4 regions of the Planococcus sp. PAMC 21323 genome follow, and region 3 is predicted to be linked to each of the others. Evidence: riboswitches for the same ligand, from Rfam matches in the RefSeq annotation. Region 3 holds a riboswitch; each other region holds the start of a gene.
What was found. Region 3 has a riboswitch for S-adenosylmethionine ahead of PLANO_RS02415 (bifunctional homocysteine S-methyltransferase/methylenetetrahydrofolate reductase). Riboswitches for the same ligand answer to the same signal wherever they lie in the genome.
Positions count from the first base shown of each region.

Region 1: another riboswitch for S-adenosylmethionine. It lies ahead of metK (methionine adenosyltransferase); the one in region 3 lies ahead of PLANO_RS02415 (bifunctional homocysteine S-methyltransferase/methylenetetrahydrofolate reductase).
Region 2: another riboswitch for S-adenosylmethionine. It lies ahead of PLANO_RS13375 (methionine ABC transporter ATP-binding protein); the one in region 3 lies ahead of PLANO_RS02415 (bifunctional homocysteine S-methyltransferase/methylenetetrahydrofolate reductase).
Region 4: another riboswitch for S-adenosylmethionine. It lies ahead of PLANO_RS11175 (methionine biosynthesis PLP-dependent protein); the one in region 3 lies ahead of PLANO_RS02415 (bifunctional homocysteine S-methyltransferase/methylenetetrahydrofolate reductase).

Region 1 covers NZ_CP009129.1:1,035,117-1,040,241, reverse strand. Annotated here, with positions in the region: gene PLANO_RS05290 (LLM class flavin-dependent oxidoreductase) at 1-29, opposite strand, end outside; gene PLANO_RS05285 (alpha/beta hydrolase) at 62-868, opposite strand; gene PLANO_RS05280 (gamma carbonic anhydrase) at 982-1,500, shown strand; gene metK (methionine adenosyltransferase) at 1,556-2,752, opposite strand; SAM riboswitch class I at 2,955-3,066, opposite strand; gene pckA (phosphoenolpyruvate carboxykinase (ATP)) at 3,339-4,928, shown strand; gene PLANO_RS05265 (alpha/beta hydrolase family protein) at 4,981-5,125, opposite strand, start outside.
Region 2 covers NZ_CP009129.1:2,706,664-2,711,788, reverse strand. Annotated here, with positions in the region: gene PLANO_RS13395 (SEC-C domain-containing protein) at 1-2, opposite strand, end outside; gene lepB (signal peptidase I) at 229-762, shown strand; gene PLANO_RS13385 (pyridoxal phosphate-dependent aminotransferase) at 833-1,996, opposite strand; gene PLANO_RS13380 (carbon-nitrogen family hydrolase) at 2,082-2,870, shown strand; SAM riboswitch class I at 2,920-3,024, shown strand; gene PLANO_RS13375 (methionine ABC transporter ATP-binding protein) at 3,093-4,106, shown strand; gene PLANO_RS13370 (methionine ABC transporter permease) at 4,096-4,767, shown strand; gene PLANO_RS13365 (MetQ/NlpA family ABC transporter substrate-binding protein) at 4,780-5,125, shown strand, end outside.
Region 3 covers NZ_CP009129.1:448,214-453,338, forward strand. Annotated here, with positions in the region: gene PLANO_RS02395 (CarD family transcriptional regulator) at 1-480, opposite strand, end outside; gene PLANO_RS02400 (hypothetical protein) at 672-884, shown strand; gene PLANO_RS02405 (YehS family protein) at 999-1,520, shown strand; gene PLANO_RS02410 (hypothetical protein) at 1,705-2,292, shown strand; SAM riboswitch class I at 2,470-2,574, shown strand; gene PLANO_RS02415 (bifunctional homocysteine S-methyltransferase/methylenetetrahydrofolate reductase) at 2,648-4,507, shown strand; gene metH (methionine synthase) at 4,488-5,125, shown strand, end outside.
Region 4 covers NZ_CP009129.1:2,214,984-2,220,108, forward strand. Annotated here, with positions in the region: gene PLANO_RS11165 (hypothetical protein) at 1-296, shown strand, start outside; gene PLANO_RS16110 (hypothetical protein) at 480-650, shown strand; gene PLANO_RS11170 (LLM class flavin-dependent oxidoreductase) at 733-1,740, opposite strand; SAM riboswitch class I at 1,963-2,067, shown strand; gene PLANO_RS11175 (methionine biosynthesis PLP-dependent protein) at 2,142-3,275, shown strand; gene metC (cystathionine beta-lyase) at 3,259-4,431, shown strand; gene PLANO_RS11185 (Fe(3+) ABC transporter substrate-binding protein) at 4,655-5,125, shown strand, end outside.

The sequences.
Region 1 (5,125 bases), 590 kb from region 3:
TGGTCTAATACGCTATACTTTAGCGCCATAAAGTCTCTCCTTCCCTTCTAAACAAGACATTTTATTCTTCAATCAAGTAGCCGACCGAACGCAATACGGTATGGATAAATCCTTGAGTGGCCAAAAAGACTTCTTCTTTTTCAGGTTCTTGAAAAATATCATGATAGCAATATTTCCACTCTTTATAAAAGAACTCAGTTAATTGTTGTTTTAGCAACCATTGACGAGCTGCTTCTTTTTCTGTGATTAAATCCCGTTCCGCCGTATACAAGCATGTCGGAATTTGTGGGTAAACCTCAATAGCTGCCGAAGTTTCTTTCATATAACTTTGCAATTCTTTATACCAACCCGCTGTAATAACGGTATGATATTGCTTACTCTCGTTTTCCTGACTAACAGAAAATTGATCTCTCATTAAATGACGCAATTCGATGCCATGATCTATTTTCCTGCGCCCTGTTAACTGGGCAACACCCGGAAATGCATTTGGAGCTTTTGGTGGCAGTTTTTTTAACTGCAGCCAAGGAGACGTAAAAATGGCTCCGGCTACATTAAACTTACGATGACCCAAAACATTCATCGCAATCGTCGCACCTAGCCCGTGAGCAATCACAAATACTGGTAAATCATTGTCTGACGCGAGTTTCAGCATTTCCATAACGGCTTGTTCATATTCTTCAAACGATTCGCGGTGAACATTATCCGCCCCCGCATTTTTGCCGTGTCCAGGTAGATCCCCTGTGTATACATGAAATCCGACCGAACGCCATTTTTCAATTTGCCAAGCATAGCGCATATGCTGTTCATATGCGCTATGGATTAACACCACTACTGCTTTTGCTGTACCTTCAGCCTGCCATTTCCACATAATCAAACTTCCTTTCCTTGCCAATCAGCTCTTGATGTCGTTTTGTTATTTGACGTTTCGTTTTGTTTTGATACGATTATAGAATATCTTATCTTGTTTAAAGGAGCTTTGCCATGATTTATCCATATAAAGACAAATTTCCACAAATCGACACATCTGCTTTTATTGCAGACTATACGACAATTTCTGGCGATGTAACCATCGGTGCTGACTCATCCGTTTGGTTTAATACCGTTATCCGTGGTGATGTTTCCCCAACCATTATCGGCAATAAAGTAAATATCCAAGACTTGTGCATGCTTCATCAAAGCCCAGGCAAAACATTACTTCTAGAAGATGAAGTGACAATCGGGCATCAAGTAACGCTTCACAGCTGCATCATTCGGAAAGGTGCGTTAGTCGGCATGGGTTCTATTATTCTCGACGGAGCTGAAATTGGAGAAGGCGCATTTGTTGGTGCAGGTAGTCTCGTGCCGCCAGGAAAAGTGATTCCTCCTGGCATGCTAGCGCTTGGACGCCCTGCAAAAGTCGTCCGTGAACTTCGCGAAGAAGATAAGGAAGACATGGAACGCATTGTCCGTGAGTATGCAGAAAAAGCTACCTATTATAAATCGCTCCAAAAAGAGGAATAACTAAAAAAAGGACGACTAGGCAGGGATGCCCAGTCGTCCTTTTCGTTTTATTAGCTTAAACGCCAGCTTGTTCTTTTAAGATAGCTGCTTTGTCAGTACGTTCCCACGGCAAATCAACATCCGTACGGCCAAAATGTCCATACGCTGCAGTTTGTTTGTATATTGGACGACGTAGATCCAACATTTTAATGATGCCAGCAGGACGCAAGTCAAAGTTTGCGCGTACCAAATCATCTAATTTGTCTTCATCAACGATGCCAGTTCCAAACGTATCAAACGCGATAGATACAGGATGTGCTACACCAATTGCATAAGCTAATTGCACTTCACATTTATCTGCAAGGCCAGCTGCTACAATGTTTTTCGCTACATAACGTGCCGCGTAAGCAGCTGAACGGTCAACTTTTGTCGCGTCTTTTCCTGAGAATGCGCCGCCACCGTGACGTGCGTAACCACCGTAAGTATCAACAATGATCTTGCGTCCAGTTAAACCTGCATCTCCTTGAGGTCCGCCGATAACAAAACGACCAGTTGGGTTGATAAAGTATTTCGTATCTTCGTCAATCCATTTTGCTGGTACAACTTCGTTAATTACGTATTCTTTAATATTGCGTTGAATTTGCTCTAATGTTACTTCTGGGTGATGTTGAGTTGAGATAACAATTGTATCCACGCGAAGCGGTTTATTGTTTTCATCATATTCAACTGTTACTTGTGTTTTGCCATCTGGACGCAAGTATGGAAGAATTTCCTCTTTGCGTACTTCAGCTAACCGACGAGCCAATTTATGTGCCAATGAAATCGGTAATGGCATTAATTCTTCGGTTTCGTTGTTCGCGTATCCGAACATCAACCCTTGGTCGCCTGCTCCGATGTCATCTAATTCTTTATCTGTCATTTGACCATCACGTGATTCAAGCGCTACGTTAACTCCTGCAGCGATATCAGGTGATTGCTCATCAATTGCTGTAAGAACAGCACTTGTTTCTGAGTCAAAACCATATTTAGCGCGTGTGTATCCAATTTCTTTAACTGTTTGTCTAACAACTTTTGGAATATCTACATAAGTAGTTGTCGTAATTTCTCCTGCTACTAAAACAAGTCCTGTTGTAACAGTCGTTTCACACGCTACACGTGCGTTTGGATCCTCGGCTAAAATAGCATCTAAAATTGCATCTGAGATTTGGTCACAGATTTTATCTGGATGCCCTTCTGTTACTGATTCTGATGTAAATAATCTACGGTTTTTCAAAAAATGTTCCTCCTTATATCCTGCGAGATTGCTCTCGAAATTGATACGGTACTCGTTTCCCATGTCAAGTCCGTTCCAGAAAATCTGGATTGAACTTCAAGCCGTTTGTGGCCTTTGCACACGAGGATTAAGGGCATTTCATAAAAAAATCCCTCCACTCATTCATTATGAGGAAAGGGAAAATCATCATACGCACCTTTCACTCTTATCATCCAAGGCTTGTTCACCTTGTTCAGGTTTGGCACCAACGCTACAAATGCAGCAGGTTGCCGGGTTTCTTAGGGCCTGTCCCCTCCACCAGCTCGGAATAAGAGTATCCGTTCAATTTTTCATCATACGGAAATAGCACTGCGATGTCAACATTTTATTCAAATAAAAATTGACAGACTTTGCGATTCATACTTATAACACTACAACATATTAAAATGCACAAATATTCTTTCTATATATAGTGTTAATCTCTTCCACTTTTTTTAATTTCTATAATGGATTAGTGTAGACTAATAAACCTAATGTGTTATACTAATGAACGAATATACATCCTCCCCATTACTATGGGAATAAAAGAAAAGGAAGGTACATATATATGACTTCAGTGAACTTTGCAAACGACTTGAAGGAACTTTTAACTGGCCAAAATGTGCATGTTCAATTATCAGTGCCACAATTAGTGGAAGCAGCAACATCCCGCAAGGAAGCGGTATTAACTCGGGAAGGCGCTGTAAAAGCGGAAACAGGCAAGTATACTGGCCGCTCACCGAAAGACAAATACATGGTGGAAGAAGAAAGCTCTAAAAACAAAGTCGACTGGGGCAATGTGAACCGTCCAATTTCTAGCGAAGTATTTGAAAAACTATACGCTAAAGTAATCAACCACTTGAAAGATAAAGATGCGCTTTACGTTTTCAAAGGATTTGCCGGAGCTGACCACGAATCACGTGTGCCTATCCAAACAATCAATGAATACGCATGGCATAATCTATTTGCTCACCAATTGTTTATTCGTCCGTCGGCTGAAGAGTTAGAAACTCACGATGCTGAATTCACTGTTGTCTATGCTCCAACTTTCCAGGCAGACCCTGAAGTTGACGGTACAGCATCAGAAACATTCATAATCGTATCGATGGAACAAGGCATTATTTTGATCGGCGGAACTGAGTACGCTGGCGAAATGAAAAAATCGATCTTCTCTATTATGAACTACTTACTTCCTGAAAAAGGTATTCTTCCTATGCACTGTTCAGCAAACGTTGGTCCAGAAGGCGATGTTACTTTATTCTTCGGTCTATCGGGAACAGGTAAAACGACTTTATCAGCTGATGGCGATCGCAAGCTAATCGGTGATGACGAGCATGGCTGGTCAGATAACGGCGTCTTTAACATTGAAGGTGGCTGCTATGCTAAAACCATTAATTTGTCTCGTGAAAATGAACCACAAATTTACGACGCAATCCGTTTTGGTTCAGTACTTGAAAACGTTGTAGTAGATCCTGAAACACGGATTCCAGATTATAACGACGGTTCATTAACTGAAAACACACGCGCAGCATACCCAATGCAAGCAATTGATAATATTGTAGACCCTTCAGTTGCAGGACATCCAAAAACGATTGTCTTCTTAACTGCTGATGCATTTGGCGTATTGCCTCCAATCAGTAAGTTGACAAAAGAACAAGCGATGTACCATTTCCTAAGTGGTTATACTTCAAAACTAGCAGGAACAGAACGCGGAATTACTTCACCTGAAGCTACGTTCTCAACTTGCTTTGGTTCACCTTTCTTGCCGTTACATGCAACTGTATATGCTGAAATGCTTGGCAAGAAAATCGACGAGCATGGCGCACAAGTCTTCCTTGTGAACACAGGCTGGACTGGCGGCGTTTACGGAGTCGGTAGCCGTATGAAACTTTCTTACACGCGTACAATGGTTCGCGCTGCAATCAAAGGCGAATTGAACAATGTACCAACTGAAAAAGAAGCAATCTTCGGTTTTGAAATTCCTACAGAAGTACCTGGAGTTCCGACTGAAGTATTAAACCCGCGCCATGCATGGTCAGACAAAGCAGCATACGACCAAAAAGCAAATGAATTGGCACAAGAATTCCAAGAAAACTTCAAAAAGTTCGGCACTGTCGCACCTGAAATTAGCGTACAAGGCGGCCCAACTCAAAAATAAAATTTCAAGAAAGCCCGTTCGGAAAAAATCCGAACGGGTTTTCTCTGTTTTTCTAAGCTTCCTGCTCTCTCATCCACTCGCAAACCGCTATTACTGTTTGTCGATTAGCCGCAGGTGGAAAAAAGTGGGTGTAATCAGTGAAATACCAAGTTTCATGTGGCTGACCATTCAACTTTAACGTCTTTTCTAACAAATAG
Region 2 (5,125 bases), 940 kb from region 3:
ATTCTAATCACCTACATTTTTTATTGAGTGTAACATAAAATTGCGAAGGGCTCAAAAGTCTGACGATTCAGACCTTGTAGTTCCAATACGCAGAACGAAAATAATACACTAGAAAAAGTTTAACACATCCGAAGATCTAGTCGTACTTTCAACGCAATCCCATATAGTAGGCACAAAGCACAAGCCGTATTATAATAAAGATATTAAAGGATAATAGGGGGAGACAAGGTGTATAAAGATCCTGTAAAAGAATCTATGTCCTGGATGCGGGTCATCATAACTACGGTGCTTATTGTCCTACTATCACGGCATTTTCTGTTTGAACCAGTAGCCGTTCATGGAGAATCGATGATGCCTACATTTGAAGAAAATGACAAAGTCGTCTTAGCAAAAATTTATTCAATAGAAAATTTTGATATGATTGTTTTTACTGCACCAAATGGCGTTAATTTTATTAAGCGAGTAATTGGTATTCCAGGAGATGTTATCTCCATGAACGATGATCAGTTGTATATAAATGGAGAAAATGTAGTCGAGCCTTATTTAGAAAAAAACTTAAAAGCAGCAAAGCGAATGGGAATGCTACGACTAACAGAGGATTTAAAAGAATTTACTGTACCCGCGGAATCTTATTATGTGTTGGGAGATAATCGCTTGAACAGTACCGATTCTCGAGTTTTAGGATTTATTTCTGAAAAGAGTATTGTAGGGGAAGTGAAAGTTCGAATTTCCCCGTTTGAACATATCGGTATTGTCGAATAAACCCATTCTATTTATCTCATAGATAACAAAAGACAGCTTCCTCTAAAAACGGGAAGCTGTCTTTTGCTGTTTAAAATAACTCGAGTTTCTCAATTCGTTTTAATGCTTCAACAATACGGCTTTCATCAACAAGCAATCCAACACGGATAAAGCCTTCACCACCATCTCCAAAACCACTGCCGGCAGCGACTGCGATATCAGCTTTTTCAAGAAGGTAATCAGCAAATCCAACACTCGTAAAACCTGTTGGAATAGGTAACCAAGCAAAGAACGAGCCTTGTGGAGCTGTTATTTCCCACCCAATACGGGCGCACTCTGTGACAAGTACATTTCTACGTTTTTCATAGAGAGTTACTAAATCATCCACGCATTGCTGATCGGCGTTTAAAGCTTCTGCTGCAGCAAGTTGCACAGCGGGGAATAACCCAGCAAATAAATGATCTTGAATTAAGTTTAGCGCTTCAATCATTTTCGAATGCCCAACAGCAAACCCAATACGCCAGCCAGCCATATTGTAAGTTTTCGATAAAGTATACATTTCAATGCCCACTTCTTTTGCGCCTTCAGATTGTAAGAAACTAACAGGTTTTTTGCCTTCAAAACCAACAGCACCATAAGCAAAGTCATGAACAATAGCAATATTATTTTCTTTTGCAAAAGCAATAGTTTCATCAAAAAATTCTTTGGTGGCTACTGCACCAGTAGGGTTGTTTGGGTAATTTAAATACATTAATTTTGCACGGGAGCAAATATCTTCAGATAACTCTTCATAATTTGGCAAATAGCCTTTTTGCGGATTTAATTTCATCAGTTCAAAATCAATATTTGCTAAAGGGGCGCCAGATAAATAATCAGGATAGCCCGGGTTTGGTAACAATAAGAGGTCCTCAGGATTTAGCAATGCTAATGGCAATTCCACTAAACCAATTTTGGTTCCACACATAATTGCGACTTCTAAATCAGGGTCTATCTCGACGCCATATTCGCGGTTATAGAAATCTGCTGCAGCTTGTCGCAAAGTTGAAATTCCACGAAAGGGTGAGTACTTATGTGTTTTGGGATCTGTCACTGCAGTTTGCAATGCTTTAACGATATGGCCGGGTGTCGGCTGATCAGGGTTGCCTTGTCCAAGGTTAATGACATCGCGTCCTTCCGCGACGGCTTTGCTAGTTTTTGCAACGAGGGATGCAAAAAATTGAGTGGGTAAATTTTGTAAACGGTTAGAAAAGTCCATATAATTCTCCTCATTTTCGAAATAATTGCACTTCTACTCCGAATCTTATAGAATTTAGGTTATCTTGTCTACTGGAGGAGAGAATATGAAGGTTGCATGTGTTCAGATGGATATTGTATTTGGGGAACCAGAAAAGAACTACCAGCAAGTATTGAACTATTTAGCGGAAGCTGCTGAAAATGGGGCAGATACCATTGTTCTACCCGAAATGTGGAATACAGGTTATGCGTTAACAGAGCTTGATACGTTAGCGGACAGTACAAACCGAACAGTGGAGATGTTAAAAAGCTTCGCAAAAGAAAAGTCAGTAAACATTGTTGGAGGTTCTGTTTCAACAGAGAAAAATAATGGTTTTTATAATACGATGTATGTCGTCGATAAAAAAGGTGAGCTTGTTTCTGAATATGACAAAGCGCATCGTTTTGGATTAATGGATGAACACATTCATTTAGAAGAAGGAGATACTCTCGGTACATTTAAATTGGATAATGTCGTTTATGGTGGGGTTATTTGCTATGATATTCGTTTTCCTGAGTGGATTCGTGCACAGGCGTTAAACGATGCGAAGCTTATATTCGTATCTGCAGAATGGCCAGAAGCTCGAATCGATCATTGGCGTATTCTGTTGCAAGCACGTGCAATTGAAAACCAATGCTTTATCGTTGCAGTTAACCGTATTGGCAGTGACCCCAAAAACGAATTTGGTGGCAGCACGATGGTTATAGCTCCTTGGGGAGAAATTCGATTAGACATGAAAAAAGAAGAAGGCATAGGGTATGCGGAAATTGATTTACAAGAAGTTGAAGAAGTCCGCAAACGAATCCCGGTCTTTGACGATCGTCGAGAAAAATTATACGAAACATTCAAAATTTAATTGACACTTTGAAAACATGTCTGTAATATAAAATCCAATCTAATAAACTAACTTATCAAGAGAGACCGAGGGGTAGGCCCTATGACGTCCGGCAACCCCCAATTGGGAAGGTGCCAAGTCCTGCGGAATGTGAAAGCGTTCCGGAAGATAAGTCGAGAAAATAAACTTTTCGATGCCTCTTTCTTGATGAAAGAGGCATCTTTTTGTTGCTAGGGGGAAGCTATGATACATATTGAGAACTTAACGAAAACGTACATAACGAAACACGGCACCGTTACTGGAGTAGATCAGGTTTCACTTAGAGTCAGAAAAGGTGAGATTTTTGGGATTGTTGGATATTCAGGAGCTGGGAAAAGTTCACTGATTCGCTGTATCAACTTGCTTGAGCGACCAAGCTCTGGCAGTGTCGTAGTCGATGGCAAAGACTTAACTAAGTTGAGCAGCAATCAATTAAGAAAAGCACGATTGAAAATCGGTATGATCTTCCAACATTTTTATTTGATTAGTCAAAAGACGGTTTATGACAATATCGCTTTTGCACTTCGGGCGGCTGGTACACCTTCTAAAGAGATTAAAACACGTGTAGAAGAACTGCTAGAAATGGTTGGCTTGTCTGATAAACGAGACGTTTACCCGGCACAGTTGAGTGGAGGTCAAAAACAGCGAGTTGGCATCGCACGGGCATTAGCAAATAATCCAGCAGTCTTGTTATGTGACGAAGCAACATCAGCACTCGATCCTAATACGACTTTATCCATTTTGCGTCTTTTGAAAGAAATTAATCGGAAATTGAACATCACCATTGTGTTAATCACTCACGAGATGAATGTTGTAAAAGAAATTTGTGATCGAATGGCTATTATGCAAGGCGGACGAGTCATTGAAGAAGGACAAGTATACGATATTTTTGCAGATCCTCAAAAGGAGCTAACGAAAGAATTTATTTCTAGTGTCGTATCCTTTAATGTTCCAATACATATTTTGAAAGAATTTAAAGGAACTTTAGTGAAAGTGCTATTTAAAGGTGGTGTAGCAGGCGAAGGCGTTATTTCCGATATGTTGCAGAACTTTTCGGTAAAAGGCAACTTTTTACACGGAGCTATCGAGTATATTCAAGAACGACCACTTGGCGTCTTTATTATGGAGTTGAAAGGCGCTGAAATGGAAGTTATGGAGGCATTGCGGTATTTAGAAAATAGAGCGGCAATCGTGGAGGTGATATCGAGTGGGAATTGAATGGGGACGAATTATTGAATTATGGCCAGAAATACAAACAGCATTTTTCCAAACATTGATGATGATCGGCATCTCGCTATCGGTGTCACTGATTATTGGATTGCCACTTGGCATTTTATTGTTTATAACAGATCGAGGTTTGTTCCTAGAAAATCGTCCAGTAAATTCAGTGGTGGGCTTTATTGTAAACATTGTACGCTCCATTCCTTTTATCATTTTGTTAGTGGCACTTATTCCGCTAACGAAATTAATCACAGGAACAACAATTGGTCCAGTTGCCGCAAGCGTTTCTTTATCTGTTGCAGCTATTCCTTTTTTTGCTCGAATTGTAGAAAACTCACTTCGTGAAATTGACAAAGGTGTAATTGAGGCAGCGATTGCAGTAGGTGCTACACCATGGATGATCATTAAAGACGTGTTACTTCCTGAAGCAAAATCAAGTATCGTACAAGGGATTACGTTAACCATCATTAGCTTAGTCGCCTATTCAGCTATGGCTGGTGTTGTAGGTGGCGGAGGTATAGGCGATTTAGCCATTCGCTTTGGTTATTATCGATACGATAACACCATCATGATTGTCACGGTCGTTATTTTGATCGTACTGGTTCAAGTAATTCAACAAGCAGGAGACTATACAGCGAAAGCGATAGATAAACGATAAGGGGAGAATGACATGAAAAAATTTGGATTAATTGTAGCAGCAAGTGCATTGGCTTTAGCAGCATGCGGTAGTGAAGAAAACGAAACAACAGAAGAACCTTCAAAAGATATTAAACTAGGAGCTACAGCAGGGCCTTATAGCGATATGTTAAAACAAGCCATCGTTCCTGGTCTTGAAGAAAAAGGTTATACAGTTGAACTAGTAGAATTCAGCGATTACATTCAGCCAAACATCGCACTTGATGGCGGCGATATTGATGCTAACCTGTTCCAGCACAGCATTTACTTAGAGAATTTTTCAAAAGAAAACAATATGGATTTGTCGGGCTTAATTGTTGTGCCAACAGCACCAATGGGCA
Region 3 (5,125 bases):
AATCAAATCGTTAATCATTTGATTGACCTCTTCAAAACTGGTATCGAGCGCATGCGCAAGTTCTTTAAAAAGAATGATTTGGGTATTATTCAAAAGTTTATAATCATGAGCATAAAAAGACTCTTTTTGAATTTGGGTATCAAATTTCTTGCGTAGCAATCCATTAATTACGCCTGCAATTTGCATACGGTCACCTGACTGGATTTTCTTAGGTTGTGCTTTTGGATTTTGTAGAATTTCAGCTTCTACTTCGGGTTGCTTAAACACTTCAATAATTTCAAGTGCTTCATCTCTTTGAAGAAGTTTTAGCATAACAACCTTATCGTTACCGACAGGTGTACTAATTGTTACTAAGGTATTCTCCAAAGGCTGCAGTTGGTAATACTGCTTTGTGACGTCTGAAACCGTCATATCGTAAATATCGTTAATTTTACAAAGGCCGTGGGTGGAATAAATAATATGATCTCCAATAGCGAACATCTTTTTTCCTCCTCAAATGAAACTCATCTAAGACCACTATAACACACTATCTTAGAATTGTAAACTCGGTTGACAATTATGGAATAGTTTAGAAGCTGGTAGAATATAGGTCTTAAGAAGTTTGAAAACACGTAGAAAGGGAATAGATATAAAGTATTAGTTTTGCATTGTCAAAACGGAGGTAGAACGAGATGAAGAGTATAGAAGAAGCCAAGCAATTGATTATTGCTGAGAAGCTCAAACATTACAATGAACGGTTAGCAGATATTGAGCGAGATTTAAATTTTTTCTATAAAGAATCGATAGATGATGAAGAGTCATTAAAGATTATTCAAGAATTGAAGAATAACGTAGAACGTTTAAAAATAAGAAAAAATAGAGAAACAAAAGAGACAGTCATGTGAGGCTGTCTTTTTTGCTGCCTTTAAGAAACTGAAGGACGAGAGAAGTTATGCTATTATTAGGACAGGATTTAATGTAGATCATAAAGATAATTGAGAGCAACAGGAGGAATTTAGATGGACAATAATGATTTATTGATCCGATTGCGCTATGCATTGGATATAAAAAATAAAGACATGGTCGATATTTTCAAATTAGGTGGCATCGATCTGAGTAAGGAAGAAGTACTGAAGGTGCTGACGAAGACTCCTGAAAGCGATGAAGATGAAGACGACAGCATTTGGATTGATCATGAAGATAATGATGATTACATCAAAGCGGAAGATTCTCTGTTTGAATCGTTTTTAAATGGCTTTATAATTTTTAAAAGAGGTCGTCAAGAGCCAAAACCTGGACAACCTGAAGTTCCGTCATTGACCAATGAACGCTCGAATAACTTACTATTGAAGAAAGTGAAAATCGCTTTACAGCTAAATAGTGAAGACATGTTAGAGGTTTGGGATTTAGCAGGAGTTACCGTTACAAAAGGCGAGCTAGGTGCCTTACTTCGAAAAGTCGGACATAAAAATTACCAAGAATGTGGCGATCGTTATGCTCGCAACTTCCTTAAAGGATTAGCAATCAAATATAGAAAATAACAATATATCCCCATTAGCCTACAGTATCGGTTAATGGGGATTTTTTATATTGGAAAATAAGACTTTTTTATGGACAAAAAGAACTATCACTTTTGTGTAAATATGATTATGATAGAGAGAAGTAATCACAGATGGATACAAAGGGGATAGCGAGATGAATTGGTTGCCGAGGAGAAAGAATAAGGTGACAGCTTTTTGGGAGTGGTTTGTTGCTAACGAAGAATCGTACCTTCAACTAGACAGTACGGGCGGAATCAAACTGCTTAACCAGTTGGAAAAGAAGTTGCAGAAAGTAAATCAGCATTTAGTTTTTGAAATGGGTGAGCCTCGTAAGGGCAGTAAGCCTGAGTTTGTTATTAGTGCAGATGGCATGGTCGAAGCATTTGATGATGTGATTGAATTAGTTAAGCAAGCTCCTCAACTTAGTTTTTTTGACGTTGTCGCTTTTCGTCAACAACAAGCTGAAGAAATTTCAATTTCATATGGTGATATCGAATTGGGATGGAATGACCTTTTTTGTACATGCGAAAAAGATGAAAACAATGGTGAACTGGACTTGATTCTTTATATTAAAGACTTTAACGAAGAAAATGAAGACGAATTTGTCTCGGCTGCTTTTATTTTATTGGATTCAATTATTGGCGAGTACAATGTGGGAATGCATATTGGAGAAATCGAGTTTACAAACTACGAAGGTCAGCCCAACGTCCGGCCTGTAAAAGAACTGCAAAGTTTGTTTATTACCGATCAAGTAACGGAATGCGGAATATGAAATGAAAAGTCGGTTCAGATAAAATTCTGAACCGACTTTTCATATTTGTTCCACATAGAGTTGTATTAAAATAGATATTTTAAATTTAACAGAAAGTTCATTTTTTTTAGATAAATTCTCTTGACCTGGTCAAAAGATACCTGTACTATACTAAGAATACTAAAACTGAATAGTGAATCTTTATCGAGAGAAGTTGAGGGACTGGCCCTATGAAACTTCAGCAACCAGCCGAAAGGTAAGGTGCTAAATCCAGCAGGCAAGAAATTGTCTGACAGATGAAAAGGAACGAGTTTGATATCGTAAAGCCTTCTTTTTCATGAAGGCTTTTTTTGTTTATATAAAGGGGGGTTAATAGATGGGTTTACTAGATGAGTTGAAGACAAGGATTTTAACAGCAGACGGTGCTATGGGAACATTACTATATTCGTACGGCATTGAGTATTGCAACGAGGAGTTGAATTTACAACGCCCTGAAATTGTAGAGAAAATCCATCTCGATTATATTAACGCCGGGGCAGATATTATCCAAACCAACACGTACGGGGCGAACGCACTAAAACTAGCTCGTTATGGATTAGAATCTCAAGTTGCAGAAATCAATAAAGCCGCGATCGATATCGCAAACCGAGCAGCGACACCGGGTGGACAATTTGTTTTTGGCACGATTGGCGGCATTCGAGGAATTCGAAAAAGTGATGCCAGTTTGCAAGAAATCATTGCCATGGTTGACCAGCAAGCAAACCAATTATTAGAAGGCGATCCACATGGATTATTGCTAGAAACCTATTACGATTTTGAAGAACTTGCAGCTACGGTGAAACACTTGAAAACCATCACAGACACCCCGTTAATTGCTCAAGTGTCGATGCATGATCCGGGGATTTTGCAAAATGGTATGACATTAAACGATGCGCTTCACCAACTAGAAACGCTCGGAGCCGATATCGTCGGAGTCAATTGCCGGTTAGGTCCTCACCATACGATTCAAGCATTTGAAGAAGTGACTTTGCCTGAGAAAGCTTTCTTGTCAGCTTATCCAAATGCCAGCTTGCTAGATGTGGAAGACGGGCGAATTGTATATGAATCAGAAGCAGATTATTTCGGACGTGCCGCTTTATTGTTACGAGAAGAAGGCGTTCGATTAATTGGTGGCTGTTGTGGAACAACGCCGAAACACATCGAAGCAGTAAAAAAACATTTAGGTCAGCTAAAGCCGATTGTTCATAAAATAGTAACTGAGAGAAAGCCGATTGTCATTCGAGAAGCAGAAGCTTTAGCAGTAACCCCGCTTCATGAAAAAGCGAAAACCGAACGAACGATTATTGTGGAACTCGATACACCACGTCATTTAGATGTTGAGAAGTTTCTCGAAGGTTCAGTTGCATTAAAAGCAGCGGGTGTCGATGCTTTAACAATGGCTGACAATTCACTTGCTTCACCGCGTATTAGCAATATGGCGATGGGTTCGATTTTAAAACATACAGAAGATATTCGTGCACTTGCGCACATTACATGCCGCGACCGTAATTTAATTGGATTACAATCGCATTTAATGGGGCTTGATGCACTTGGCATACACGATATACTCGCTGTGACAGGTGACCCGACTAAAGTGGGGGATTTTCCAGGAGCGACAAGCGTTTATGATGTGTCAAGTATGGAACTGATTCAATTAATCAAAAAGTTAAATGAAGGCATTTCATTTTCTGGGAAGTCGTTACGGAAAAAAGCCAACTTTTCTGTTGCTGCAGCGTTCAACCCGAATGTCCGTGTGCTTGACCGAGCTGTTGCAAGACTCGAAAAGAAAATCGACAGTGGCGCAGATTATTTTATTTCGCAGCCGGTTTATACAAAAGAGAAAATAATCGAAATTTACGAAGCGACAAAACATATAGAAACACCCATTTTTATTGGCGTAATGCCGTTAACCAGTATTCGCAGTGCAGAATTCCTGCACAATGAAGTACCAGGTATAAAACTGTCAGATGATGCATTGGAGCGGATGCGTGCATGTGGTGATGACAAAGACCTGGCAACTGCAGAAGGCATTCAAATTGCGAAAGAATTAATTGATACAGCAGCCAAATTATTCCATGGAATTTACTTGATCACACCTTTTGTTCGCTACGATATGACCGTAGAATTGATTCATTATATTCGTCAACTAGATCAACAGAAAGAGAGCGATCACAGCCATGTCCAAGCATCTTATTGAACAACAACTCGAAAAAAGAATATTGATTATTGATGGAGCCATGGGGACAATGATTCAAAATGAAGATTTATCTCCGGAAGATTTTGGCGGAGAAGAGTTTGATGGCTGCAATGAGTACTTGAATATCGTACGACCAGATGTTATCCAAAATGTGCACATCGCTTATCTTGAAGCTGGAGCGGATATTCTTTGCACCAATACGTTTGGGGGTACACCAATTGTATTGGATGAATACGGAATCGGTGACCAAGCAGCTGACATTAATAGACGTGCAGTTGAAATTGCGAAACGAGCGACTGCAGAATTTTCAACACCTGAATGGCCTCGATTTGTAGCGGGTGCGATTGGGCCAACGACGAAAACCCTATCTGTTACAGGTGGAGCTACGTTTGATGAGATGCTGGAAAATTTTTATGTGCAGGCGAAAGCATTAGTTGAAGGCGGCGCCGATTTAATTTTATTAGAGACGAGTCAAGATATGTTAAATGTTAAAGCCGCAACGATTGGAATTAACCAAGCGTTTAAAGAAACAGGGATTGAATTGCCGATTATGGTGTCAGGAACAATCGAGCCGATGGGGACAACGCTTGCCGGACAAAGCATTGAAGCTTTTTACAT
Region 4 (5,125 bases), 1.4 Mb from region 3:
CTAAACACATAAGCCAAACTTGGTTAATGGCTTCATCAGCGCCTTTATTTGATAATGAAGAAATAGAAGATGATTGGATTGACTTTTCACTAAAAAATCGTCTATCTCAGTCCAACTGGCTTACACCTGAAGGTCCTTTAGTTAAACTCGAATTGACTGATGATCCTCGCACTCAGCTCGCTTACTCATACATTGATAAGCGAACAGCTGACTTAACTTCTTTAGAATGGTATGAAACATCACCTAGCTTATTTTTTGAATCCATGGTGTTAAATGCAGAAACAAACCAACAATAAAACCGATGCTTTAAAAGTCTATGAACAATGACTTTTAAAGCATCTCTTTTATTGATATTAATCAACGTTAGTAAAGCCATTCCTTCGCTATTAAACAAAATATTCTGTATAATAGAGATGAAGGGTAATTCTTGTTTTAGTTGTCCCATGATTGGTGATTATTAAATGAGGAGGTTGGTCATAATGGAACACAAAGTACTTGATCCACGTGAAGTTGAACTTCGTCTAGATGAAGATTTTAATGCGATTCTGAATATGATTGGCGAAGGAGCACCTGTATTTTCATTTGATGAAAAAGAAAAAATATTTAGAGCACAACAACGTGATGAAAAGATAGCTAAAGAACTTCACTAATAAAGCTAAGTCGCTTTTCCAAAATAGGGAAAAGCGATTTTTTATGCAAAAAAAACTCCTGCTCTGAGAACAGGAGTTTCATTTATTTCATCATTTCCGCCAAATAATTGTATGATTGGAGCCGCTCTTCATGATAGAAGATCGGTGAATGGACAATCACTTCATGGGCACGTGTTTTTAAGATAAAGTTTTTCAACTTTTGCTTAACAAGGTCAGGTGTTCCGACAATCATCGATTCAGAATTTAATTTATCTCGGAAAATGGCAATTTCACGGTCTGACCAAACATCTTCTAATTTATCAATTGGTGGTTGGAATGTTGTTGGTTCCCCTCTCATTAATGAGAACATTTGTTGTTGCGAAGAAGTCGCTAACCATTCCGCGCGTTCTTGTGTTTCGGCAACAATTACATTCACACCTAGCATTGCATATGGTTCGGCCAACGCTTTTGACGGTTTAAAGTTTTGATGATAAAGCTGTAAGGCTTGCATCATATAATCTGGTGCAAAATGACTTGCAAATGAAAACGGCAACCCTTTTAATGCAGCAAGCTGTGCACTAAACCCGCTCGATCCAAGAAGCCACAGTGGCACGTTCATATTTGTTCCCGGGAAAGCGCGCACGCGGCCCACTGGATTTTCTGAAAAGTAATTTTCTAATTCTGCTACTTGTTGCGGAAAATCTTCGCCATTGCTTTGCAAACTACGGCGCAATGCATGAGCGGTCGCTTGGTCACTTCCTGGCGCACGCCCTAAGCCTAAGTCGATGCGTCCTGGATAAATGGTTTCCAGCGTACCAAACTGTTCAGCAATCACCAATGGTGCGTGATTTGGAAGCATAACGCCACCTGAACCTACACGAATCGAGTTGGTTGCTCCTGCAATGTGACCGATCAGTACAGAAGTAGCCGAACTACCAATTCCCGGCATGTTGTGATGTTCAGCTAACCAAAAACGATTAAAACCTAGTGACTCCACGTGTTGAGCCAAATCCACACTATTTTTGAATGCTTGTGCCGTTTCAGCACCTTCATTGATTGGTGCTAAATCGAGGACAGACAATGGAATATTTTCGAATTTCTTAATTTGCATAATAACCTTCACTCCTATTCCTCTCCATTGTAGCGATGTTTAATGAATACATCCTTTTTTTTGCTCAGACTTTGAAAAATGGTAGCTGCATTATCGCTTCTAATCTGCTTGCCTCTTTTTTCTTTTTATTCAAACTAATTAAAATTCTTTCTTGCTTTCCTCTATCAAATGATTTATGATAAGGAACATCGAAACAGTAACACCACCAATTTAATAAGATATTTCTTATCTAGAGAGACGGAGGGATTTGGCCCTATGAAGTCTCAGCAACCAGTCTGACGAAGACTACGGTGCTAAATCCAATAGGCTTTGCCTAGCAGATGAGAAGAATGTGTTTCCTGATAGGGGCTTTCTTCTTTTATGAAGAAAGCCCCTATTTTATTGCGGAGAGGATGAGCAAAATGACAAAGCAGAGTTTAGAAACTTTATTGGTTCAATTGGGTAATCGCAGTGATGACACAACTGGAGCAGTAAACCCACCTATATACTTATCCACCGCTTATGCGCATCAAGGACTGGGTCAATCAACTGGTTTTGATTACACTCGGACTAAAAATCCGACACGTTCTGTTTTAGAAGAAGGGTTTGCTAAACTTGAAGGGGCTGATGCTGCCTATGCTTGTAGTTCTGGAATGGCGGCTATTCAATTGGTTTTATCTTTGTTCCGTCCAGGTGATGAATTATTAGTACCGGAAGATATTTACGGTGGTACATATCGTTTATTGGATCATTTTTCAGCGACTTATAATATCCATCCAATCTACGCTGAATTTAAAAACGTACAAGATACAGAGAATAAAATAACGGCAAATACACGAGCTCTTTTTATCGAAACGCCTACAAATCCGCTTATGCAGGAAATCGACCTTATCGCTTTTGCTGCGTTAGCTAAAAAGCATAAACTTCTATTAATAGTAGATAATACGTTTTTAACCCCTTTTTTCCAACAACCAATTCAACTTGGAGCAGACATTGTAATTCACAGCGCTACAAAATATATCGGGGGTCATAATGACGTATTGGCTGGACTTGTTGTCGCTAAAGGAGACAAAATTTGCGACAAACTCGCTACATTTCATAACTCTGTTGGTGCTGTTCTCTCCCCTTTCGACTCTTGGCTATTGGTTCGAGGATTAAAGACATTACCCTTACGCATGAGACAGCACGAAGCGAATGCCAAAGCAATTGCAGAATTCTTATCTCGTCAGCCGCAAGTTTCAGACGTATTATATCCAGGTAAGGGCGGTATGCTATCTTTCCGGTTGCAGGAAGAATTTTGGATTGGACCATTCTTAGAAAGGATCAAGCTCATCACGTTTGCTGAAAGTCTTGGCGGCGTCGAAAGCTTTATCACTTACCCTGCCACTCAAACTCATGCAGATATTCCTTTTGAAGAACGTACAAAACGTGGCGTATGCAATCGTTTATTGCGCTTCTCTGTTGGCGTTGAACTAGTAGATGATTTAATCGCTGACCTAACACAAGCATTTTCAAAATTGAAAGAGGAGGTTGTTGAATATGACCGATCGTATTGAAACCAAGTTTATTCACTCTACCGGAGTTGATCCAATCACTGGGGCCGTTAACGTACCGATCTATTTGTCTTCTACATTTCATCAGAAAAGCTTAGACTCATTTGGACCTTTTGATTATAGCCGCTCAGGTAACCCTACACGTCTCGCACTTGAAGAAACGATCGCAGAACTCGAAGGCGGCACGCGTGGTTTTGCCTTTTCCTCAGGGATGGCTGCTATCTCTTCTGCGTTTATGCTCCTATCTTCCGGTGATCATGTCCTAGTTTCCGAAGACGTATATGGTGGAACTTATCGTTTTATCACTGAAGTTTTAGATAAATTCAAGATTGAGTATACATTTGTTAATATGACCGATTTAAATGCTATGGCCAATGCTATAAAACCTAATACAAAAGTTATTTATTTAGAAACACCTTCAAACCCTGTAATGAACATTACAGATATCGAAATTGCTGCAAAATTAGCAAAAGCCAATGGTTGCTTAACATTTGTCGACAATACATTTATGACACCCCTTTATCAAAACCCTTTAGAACTCGGTGCCGATATTGTTTTGCATAGCGCAACTAAATTTTTATCTGGTCATAGTGACATTATTGCCGGACTGGCCGTTACAAATGACGAAGATCTCGGCAATCGGTTAGGTTTTATCCAAAACACCTTTGGTTCTGTTTTAGGTGTTCAAGATTCTTATTTGCTAATTCAAGGCATTAAAACTTTAGGGGCGCGCTTAACTCAATCGACCGAATCAGCTCGACTAATTGCTGAATTTTTACACAGCCATCCATTAATCGAAGAAGTTTATTATCCTGGATTTTCATTCCATCCGGGTAATCCGATTCACGAACGTCAGGCGAAAAGCGCAGGAGCCGTCTTCTCCTTCCGCTTAGCTGATAAAAAATCGGCTCGTATTTTTGTTGAACACTTAAGAATCCCAATATTTGCGGTCAGTTTAGGTGCAGTTGAATCAATATTATCGTACCCGTCAACCATGTCCCACGGTTCTATGCCTCGAGAAGAACGTGAAAAACGCGGAATCACTGACGGCTTATTACGCTATTCAGTCGGCCTTGAACATTCCGACGACTTGATACAAGATTTAACTCAAGCGCTTGTGCAAGTCGCACGCCGTAAAGGTTTAAGTATCGCTAATTAAATAACTCCCTTACTAAATTGAAGACATCTTCTACCAACTCGGTAAAAGATGTTTTTTGTTTTTGAATCATTCAAATTTCATATTTTACTTTTTTAGACACAACTCTAAAAAAAATCACATCCTTAGCTGATAATGATTGACATTCTCAATTAGCTCTTTATAATTGAGGTTGAGAATGATTTTCATTTACCTTCTCAACTACATATTAAAGGGAGAGACATCCATGAAGAAATCTTTATACCTTATCATAGCGTTATTGCTTCTTGTTTTAACTGCATGCGGAACCGACGATGCAGCTGAACAAAAAGAAGAAACAGATAGCAATGAAGTTAACCTATATACAGCAAGACATTATGACGTAGACGACGAACTATATAAAAAATTCGAAGAAGAAACAGGTATTAAAGTTAACTTGATCAAAGGCGATGCAGACGAATTACTTGAACGCATCAAGCGTGAAGGCGACGCTACTGAAGCAGATTTATTCTTAACTGCTGATGCTGGTCGTTTATACCGTGCTAAAGAAGATGACTTATTGCAAGCTGTAACAAGTGACTTACTAGAAGAGCAAATTCCTGAAAACTATCGTGATACAGACCAAATGTGGTACGGTTTAACTAAACGTGCTCGGGTGCTTGTTTATAACCAAGACACAGTAACACCTGAAGAGTTATCAACTTACGAAGCATTAACT